2 regions of the Streptomyces sp. NPDC027663 genome follow, and region 1 is predicted to be linked to the other one. Evidence: riboswitches for the same ligand, from Rfam matches in the RefSeq annotation. Region 1 holds a riboswitch; the other holds the start of a gene.

Region 1 (4,282 bases):
TCGTCCACCGACTTCAGGGCCTCGTCGGCGAAGTCCTCGGGCGTGGCCGGCGGCTCGGCCTGGTGGTCCTTGCCGGAGGCGGCCGCGGTTCCGTGGTAGACCTCGTTGCTCTTGCTGTCGTAGCCCCAGACGTCCTTGCCGTTGTGGATCAGGCTGTACTCCGCGCCGCTCTCCAGGAGCGACAGTTTCTGCCGGTCCGGGCCGTCGGTGGCGACGCGCAGGGTGTGGGTGCCGGAGACCAGCTCGGTAAGCTTGGACGTCGGGTCCGCGGAGGAGCCGTCGTCGCCCTGGGCCGCCCCGGACGCCAGGCTGTTCTCCAGGCCGCCGAGGTCCGGCAGGCCGAGGTCGGTGCTGATCTTCACGGTGCCGGACAGCTGCTGCACGTCCGACTTGGCGATCTTCTCGATGAGCTGCTGTGCGCTGATCTTCGGCAGGTCGGGGTCACCGGAGTCGGCGAGCGCCGGGACCAGCCCGATCGTGGCCGCCGCCACCCCCACCACCGCGACCGGTACGGCGTACCGGGCGGCCGCGCGCCGGCCGGAGCGCGGGGCAGCGTCCCGCGCGGCGTCCTCTCGCGCGGCGCCCACTGCGTCGTCGGATTCGTACGGTGCCATGTGTGCCTTACCTCCGTCGTCGGCGGCGGCTGTCCTCACGCTGGTACACCTGAGCCGCCATTCTCACCCGAATCGGTGAGGAGTGGTGATTTCCGTGGTTTCCATCTCACCAAATCAGCCGTGAAGAAGCGTCAGACCTCGGAGCCAACTGCATGTACGCCTGCGGTATGACACACGAAGGCGGCGTCTCCCCCGACCCGTAGGGGTCGTGCCGGAGAGCGCCGCCCGTACGGGTGACCGGCCTGGTCAGCCGGCCCGGTGCACCACCGCGTCGCACAGCTCCATGAGCGCCGCCTTGGCATCGCACTCCCGCAGCGGGGCCAGCGCGGCCCGCGCCTCCTCCGCGTACCGCACGGTGTCCCGACGGGCCTGCTCCAGGGCGGGGTGCGCGCGCAGCGCGGCCAGTGCCTCGGCGTGCCGGGTGTCGTCGCTGAGGTCGGAGTCCAGCAGCTCGCACAGTGCGACGTCCGCGGGCAGTCCGAGGCGGGCGGCCTGCTCGCGCAGCCGGAGCACGGGGAGGGTGGGGATGCCCTCGCGCAGGTCGGTGCCCGGGGTCTTGCCGGACTCGTGGGAGTCGGAGGCGATGTCCAGGACGTCGTCGGCGAGCTGGAAGGCGACCCCGAGCCGCTCCCCGTACTGGGTGAGCACGTCGACCACCGTCTCGTCGGCGCCGGACATCATCGCGCCGAACCGGCAGGACACCGCCACCAGGGAGCCCGTCTTGCCGCCGAGCACGTCCAGGTAGTGCTCGACCGGGTCACGGCCGTCCGTGGGACCCGCGGTCTCCAGGATCTGGCCGGTCACCAGCCGTTCGAACGCGAGGGCCTGCACCCGGACCGCCTCGGGGCCGAGGTCGGCGAGGATCTGGGAGGCGCGGGCGAAGAGGAAATCGCCGGTGAGGACCGCGACGGAGTTGCCCCAGCGCGTGTTGGCGCTCTCCACCCCGCGCCGTACGGCGGCTTCGTCCATGACGTCGTCGTGGTACAGCGTGGCCAGATGTGTCAGCTCCACGACCACGGCCGACGGCACGACGCCCGGGGCGTAGGGGTCGCCGAACTGGGCCGCGAGCATCACGAGCAGCGGCCGGAACCTCTTCCCGCCGGCCCGTACGAGGTGCTGCGCGGCCTCCGTGATGAACGGGACCTCGCTCTTGGTGGCCTCGAGCAAGCCTTCCTCGACAGCCGTCAATCCGGCCTGGACATCGGCTTCCAGAGCCTGGTCCCGCACGCTCAGCCCGAACGGCCCGACGACGGTCACGAGGGGTCTCCTGTCTGCTGGTGTCTGCTGGCGATTACACGGTTTGTCGATAGGTCGCTGCCCTCACTCAAGTCAGCGTATCCGGTCCTCTTTCGATCACCGATAGCGCCCACCGGTCCAGCCTGGGCGGTATCGACGCACGGCCGGGCATAGTTGCGATCAGATGGTAAGAACGGACATTTATTGACTTAACCGTAATTCTTGCGCCATGTCGTGACCTGGAAGCCTCTCCTAACGCCTCCTTTCGGCCATCTCTCGGTACGACAACGAGGCGTACCTCATCCGAGGTTCCACCACGAGCCCGACTTCAGGCCTGAATCCCCCGAATCCCTCATGTCTGATTTGAAGTAATTTGCTATTTCGTGAATTGGGTCACGCGCCCCTCCGGCCCACCCTGTCCGCCCGGACCCCGTCGAGCCCTTCTCCTGCTGGCGAGTTGAGGATTGGCAACCGCAAAGGATCAAGCAGCCCAAACGGCGTAGATCAAGGTCAAATGGCACGTTGTACGAATCCAGTACTTGTTCCCGACATGTGCTCTCGCATACGTTCCGGGCCGTCGGGCGGACGCCGAATCCTGCCGCCGCCCGCGTAACCCATCGACGAACTCATTCGTACGGCAGGAGCGGGGGAACCAGGTAAGCCGCCAACCCGAACGGCACACGCCGATCGGAACGGCCAGGGGTTAAGTCGTGCCTTCCCCCGGCACGGCCGGGCACCTCCCCGCCCGAACCCGACAGCTCACCTCGCAGGCGCCGGAGAGGAACCCCCCATGCCCGCTGCCGCTCAGCCCTGCCGTACCCGGAACAGCCGCCTCCTGCGCGCCTTCGCCGCCATCGGCACCGGCGCCGCCGTACTCGCCCTGCCGGTCATCGGCGCGACCAGCGCCTCGGCGGCCGACACCACGACGGCCTCCACCACCCTCGCCGGCTACCCGAACAACCTCGACGGCTGGATCCGCGAGTCGCTCGCGATCATGGCCGAGAAGGGCATCCCGGGCACCTACAACGGCATCTACCGCAACATCATCCGGGAGTCCTCGGGCAACCCCGCGGCCATCAACCTCTGGGACTCCAACGCGGCCAAGGGCATCCCCTCCAAGGGTCTGCTCCAGGTCATCGACCCGACGTTCAACGCCTACCACGTGGCCGGTACGTCGTTCGACATCTACGACCCGGTCGCGAACATCACCGCCGCCTGCAACTACGCGGCCGACCGGTACGGCTCGATCGACAACGTGTTCGGCGCCTACTGACCGGACCCGCAGCGGGCGTTACTGATATCCCGGTCAGTCGGTCGGGAACAGTCTTTCGAGGACGACGGCGACGCCGTCGTCCTCGTTCGACAAGGTGACCTCGTCGGCGACCGCCTTGAGTTCGACGTGCCCGTTGGCCATGGCGACGCCGTGTCCGGCCCAGTCGAACATCGGGATGTCGTTGGGCATGTCGCCGAAGGCGAGGGCCCGTTCGGGATGGATGCCCAGCCGCTCGGCGGCCAGCGCCAGGCCCGTGGCCTTGGTCACCCCGCTCGGCTGGAGTTCCACGGTCCCCGGCCCCGACATGGTGACCGTCGCCAGCGAGCCCACCACCGACCGCGCCACGGCCGCCAACTCGTCGTCCGACAGGCCGGGGTGCCGCAACAGCACCTTGCTGATGGGCTCGCACCACAGGTCGTCCCGTCGGCCGACCCGCAGCGCGGGAAGCGTCGGATGGGGCATCCGGTAGCCCGGCTCGATGAGCGTCAGGCCGTCCACGCCGTCCTGGTCGACCGCCGCGTAGACCTGCCCCACCTCCGCCTCGATCTTGCCGAGCGCGGTCTCGGCCAGCTCCCGGTCCAGCCGCACCGACCACAGCAGACGGTTGGTCCGGGCGTCGTAGACCTGCGCACCCTGCCCGCACACCGCGAGCCCCGTGCAGCCGAGGTCCGCGAGCAGCGGCCGCACCCGCGGGGCCGGGCGGCCGGTGACCACCAGATGCCGGGCACCGGCCCGCACCACCCGCGCGAGCGCGGCGAGCGAGCGGTCCGAGACCGTGTCGTCGCCGCGCAGCAGCGTCCCGTCCAGGTCGGTGGCGATCAGGGCATGTGCGGGGGTGGGTGCCATGATCAGAGAATACGGACACCGCGCCCCGCCGACTCACCCGTCGTTGCACGCACTTACGTGCTGACCGGCCCCAACTGTCCTGTTCCGGCTGGTCAGTTCCGGACGACCGGCCGGAGCCGGGCCTTGGACGATCAGTCCCAGGTGGTACTCGCGGGCTCCTCTACAGGAGTGCAGGACAGCCCCGTCCGGGTCTCAGCCGTGGGCCGACGCCAGGTGCTTCGCCAGGCGCGGGGAGGCGAACTCCGTACCGCAGACGAAGCGCATCACCGGGCCGTACGAGGACGCCGCCGGCAGGCCGGTGAAATACAGGCCG
Region 2 (4,282 bases), 170 kb from region 1:
CTCGAGGATCGCCTCCAGGACGGTCGCGGGGCCGGCGCCGGACTCCACGATCGTGCGCAGGTCCTCCATCAGCGTGTTGAACCGCTTGACCGCGTTGGTGGAGCGCGCGGCCATGCCGTACGCCTCGTCCACGCGCTTCAGAGCCTGCGGGAAGCTGATCTTCTCGCGCTGGGCGAGGGCATCGATCATCGCCTCCGCGCGCTCGCCGATGCCCCGCTTGGGCACGTTGAGGATGCGGCGCAGCGGCACCGAGTCCTCGGGGTTGGCGAGGACGCGCAGATAGGCCAGGACGTCCCGGACCTCTTTGCGCTCGTAGAAGCGGACGCCGCCGACGACCTTGTAGGGCAGGCCGACGCGGATGAAGACCTCTTCGAAGACACGGGACTGGGCGTTGGTGCGGTAGAAGACGGCGACGTCCCCGGCCTTCGCCTCGCGCGCGTCCGTGAGGCGGTCTATCTCGTCGGCGACGAACTGGGCCTCGTCGTGCTCGGTGTCGGCGACGTAACCGGTGATCCGTGCGCCCTGCCCGGCGTTGGTCCACAGGTTCTTCGGGCGGCGGGACTCGTTGCGCTCGATGACCGCGTTGGCGGCGGACAGGATGGTCTGCGTGGAGCGGTAGTTCTGCTCCAGCAGGATCGTCGTCGCGTTCGGGTAGTCCTCCTCGAACTGGAGGATGTTGCGGATCGTCGCGCCCCGGAAGGCGTAGATCGACTGGTCCGCGTCACCGACCACGCACAGTTCGGCGGGCGGGACGTCGTACTCGCCGGGCGGGGTGTCGGCCTCGCCGGCGCGCTCGCCCGTCCCGACCAGCTCGCGGACGAGGGCGTACTGGGCGTGGTTGGTGTCCTGGTACTCGTCGACCAGGACGTGCCGGAAGCGGCGCCGGTAGTGCTCGGCGACGTCCGGGAAGGCGCGCAGCAGGTTGACCGTCGTCATGATCAGGTCGTCGAAGTCCAGCGCGTTCGCCTCGCGCAACCGCGACTGGTACAGGGCGTAGGCCTGCGCCAGCGTCTTCTCGAAGCCGTCGGTGGCCTGCGCGGCGAAGTCCTCCTCGTCGATCAGCTCGTTCTTGAGGTTGCTGATCTTGGCGCTGAAGGACTTGGGCGGGAAGCGCTTGGGATCCAGGTCCAGGTCGCGGCAGACGAGGGCCATCAGGCGCTTGCTGTCGGCGGCGTCGTAGATCGAGAACGACGACGTGAAGCCCAGCTTCTTCGACTCGCGGCGCAGGATCCGCACGCACGCGCTGTGGAAGGTCATCACCCACATCGCGTTCGCGCGCGGGCCGACGAGCTGCTCCACGCGCTCCTTCATCTCGCCCGCGGCCTTGTTGGTGAAGGTGATCGCGAGGATCTGGCCCGGGTGCACGTTCCGCTCGGCGAGTAGGTGGGCGATGCGGTGGGTGAGCACACGGGTCTTGCCGGAGCCGGCGCCGGCGACGATGAGCAGCGGCGAACCGGCGTGCACGACCGCGGCGCGCTGGTTGTCGTTCAGTCCCTCCAGGAGCGCCGCCGCGTCGATCACGGGGCGCGGGGCGCCGTCGCGGTAGTACGCGTCACGGTCCGGCGGCACATCGAACTTCCCGCCGAACAGATCGTCCGGAAGCGGCTCCGGAGCGTGATCGTCCTCGGGTGGCGGCTGCTCCTCCTCGTGCCCGCGAGGGGGCTGGAGGTCCGCCAGGAAGCTGTCGTCAAAGAGGCTGCTCATCGCTCTACGAGTCTAGGCCGCCCCACCGACAACCGGTTGCCGTCCCCGGAACATGGCCCGCGTGGTGAGCGGTCGCTCTTCGCGTCGAAAGCGTCCGCCGACCGCTCACACAACGGAAGCGCCTGGTCACGCGGGCGTGAACCAGCCATCAGGTCACGGAAATGTATCGGACAAACCGCACACCAACCTTCACAGAAGACACACCAGTTGGCTAGGTTGCCGTCAGGCCGCACGACCCCTCTCCGGCGAACGTCGCCGGGCCGCGCGGCCTCCGCCGAGTCCGGTGCGCCCTCTGCGTGGTGCCCGGAGCCGGGGACCCACCGATCCTGGGGTGAATCGGCCGACTCCCGCCCGGGACGACGCCGTAGGGCAACCCTTCCGTCCGCCCGAACCCGACAGCTAACCCGGTAGGCGGCAGCAAGGAAGGAGTCGCCTCCCTTGGCGTCGCACCGCAAGCCGCGCCCCGGCGGAACCCCGGGGACGGGCATTCGCACCCCCGCTCTCGCCACCGCCGCCCTCACCTCCGTGGCCGTCCTCTCCCAGTCCGCGCAGGCCGCTCCCGAAACCGGTCACGGCAGGCCGAGCCCGGAGGAGATCGAGCGGAAGATCGACGATCTGTACCGCCGGGCGGAATCGGCGACCGAGACGTCCGGCACGACCAGGGAGCGTTTCGCCGGCACCGCCAGGGAGCGTTCCGCCGCCGCAAGCAGGGAGCGGTCCGCCGCCGGGGCCGAGGAGCGTCCCGCGGACGCACCCCGGCGACACGGCGACAGTCTTCAGCGGCTCCGGGACGAGGTGGCCCGCCGCGCCGCGGCCCAGCCCCGCGCCGTTCCGGCCCAGCGCGGCCCCGAGGGGGCCCGGGACACAGCCGCGGCGACGCCCGCCCGGGGCACGAGCGTCGCACCCCCGAGACGGAGTGTGGATGCCGTACCGCCCGCACGAGGCAGGGACGCCGTAACGCCCGCACAGGGCAGGGGCGCCGTAACGCCCGCACGAGGCATGGAGGCGGTACCGTCCGCGCGGAAGGCGGCCGTCGCCGCGTCCGTCCGGAACGCGTCCCTCCTGCCGTCCGCCCAGGAGAGGGCCGTCGTCCCGCCCGCGGACAGCGTGCCGGAGGCCGCCGCGAGGGACCCGAAGACCGCCAAGGCGGCGGTGCAGAAAAAGCTCGCCCACGCGCGCGTGCTGCTGTCGCAGCGGACCGCGCAGAGCGCCGCGCAGTCCGTCACGCCTGCCGCACCTAGCGCGTCTGTCGCACCTGTCGCACCTGTCGCACCTGACATGTATGGCGCCTCAGTCACATCCACCGCACCGGTGACGTCCGTCGCGTCGGTCACATCCCCGTCGATCACGTCCGCTCCGGTCACATCCGCGTCGATCGCGTCCGTTGCGACGGTCACATCCGGCACGGACACGACGACCAAGGCCCGGAAAGCCGTCGCCTTCGCCCGGGAGCAGCTCGGCAAGCCGTGCGTGTGGGGCGCCGCCGGCCCCGGTTCCTACGACTGCTCGGGGCTGACCCAGGCCGCCTGGAAGTCGGCCGGTGTCACCCTTCCGCGCAGCGCCCGCGATCAGGCCGAAGCAGGAACCACGGTCCCGCCTGCCGAGGCGCGCCCCGGCGACCTCGTGTTCTTCCACGACGACGCAGACCATGTAGGGCTGTGCACGGGCGACGGCATGATGATCCACGCTCCCAGGCCGGGCGCGTACGTGCGTGAGGAACCGGTCTCCCGCACCGACGGGTCGGCCGTGCGCTGCGTGGTGCGGCCGGGCTGATCCCGCCGCCCCGAGATCGCCCGCCCGGGAGATCAGGTTCGACCGGAGATCAGGTCCGGCCGGAGATCAGGTCCAGAGGACGGCGATGAAGATGTTCGCCGTGGTCAGCAGGCCGACGAGCCCGAAGAGGCCCTTGTCGATCCGCTCCTCGTCGCGCTTCACGTAGACCAGCGCGAGGATCACGATCAGCAGAGCCAGCTTCACGCCGATCTTGATGTTGTTGACGTGGTGGTCGTCGGCCTGATTGAGGCCGACGAGCGCCACGCCGGTGACCAGCATGGTCAGCGCGCCGTGCAGCATCCCGGGCACGAACCGGGCCGTGCCCTGGCCCATCGCCTTCATCTGGGTGAGGAAGCCGCCGAGCAGCGCGGCGATACCGACGATGTGCAGGCCGACGAAGAGATGGATGAGTACGTCCATGGGGCCGGAGCCTAGCCAGGGGGCGCCACGGCTCCCCGCACCGGGCCCGCCCTCAGGGGCGGCGGCGGCGCGAAAACGCTCGGCAGACCTTGCATATATGCGCTCCATAGCACCCGATCACCCCCGCCTGGTCCGCTTTCCGCGGCTCGATCATCACGCTGCGTGAAGAAGACGACTCGGGCCCTACGGAGGGATCACTTACGGTCACACCATGACCTGTCGTAACCAATTTCGGACAGCGCGTTACCAACCCGTCACCGTCCGGCCTAGCGTCCTCCCCCAGGTGACCGGCTCCCCACCGCCGCCCGGCCCTCGGGCGGCCGCCGGCCACCACCGCCGAGAAAGCCCGGCGGCGGCCCACTCCCCCTGTGCGGGCCGCCGCGGG

Evidence for each region. Region 1 has a riboswitch for cyclic di-AMP ahead of ACZ4SF_RS08705 (transglycosylase SLT domain-containing protein). Riboswitches for the same ligand answer to the same signal wherever they lie in the genome.
Region 2: another riboswitch for cyclic di-AMP. It lies ahead of ACZ4SF_RS07850 (C40 family peptidase); the one in region 1 lies ahead of ACZ4SF_RS08705 (transglycosylase SLT domain-containing protein).

The regions. Positions count from the first base shown of each region.
Region 1 is NZ_JBVHSK010000002.1:834,696-838,977, forward strand. It holds gene ACZ4SF_RS08695 (LolA family protein) at 1-614, opposite strand, end outside; gene ACZ4SF_RS08700 (polyprenyl synthetase family protein) at 861-1,871, opposite strand; cyclic di-AMP (ydaO/yuaA leader) riboswitch at 2,459-2,636, shown strand; gene ACZ4SF_RS08705 (transglycosylase SLT domain-containing protein) at 2,641-3,123, shown strand; gene ACZ4SF_RS08710 (HAD family hydrolase) at 3,157-3,969, opposite strand; gene ACZ4SF_RS08715 (FAD-dependent oxidoreductase) at 4,162-4,282, opposite strand, start outside.
Region 2 is NZ_JBVHSK010000002.1:662,244-666,525, forward strand. It holds gene pcrA (DNA helicase PcrA) at 1-1,704, opposite strand, end outside; cyclic di-AMP (ydaO/yuaA leader) riboswitch at 1,981-2,134, shown strand; gene ACZ4SF_RS07850 (C40 family peptidase) at 2,143-3,477, shown strand; gene ACZ4SF_RS07855 (hypothetical protein) at 3,544-3,897, opposite strand.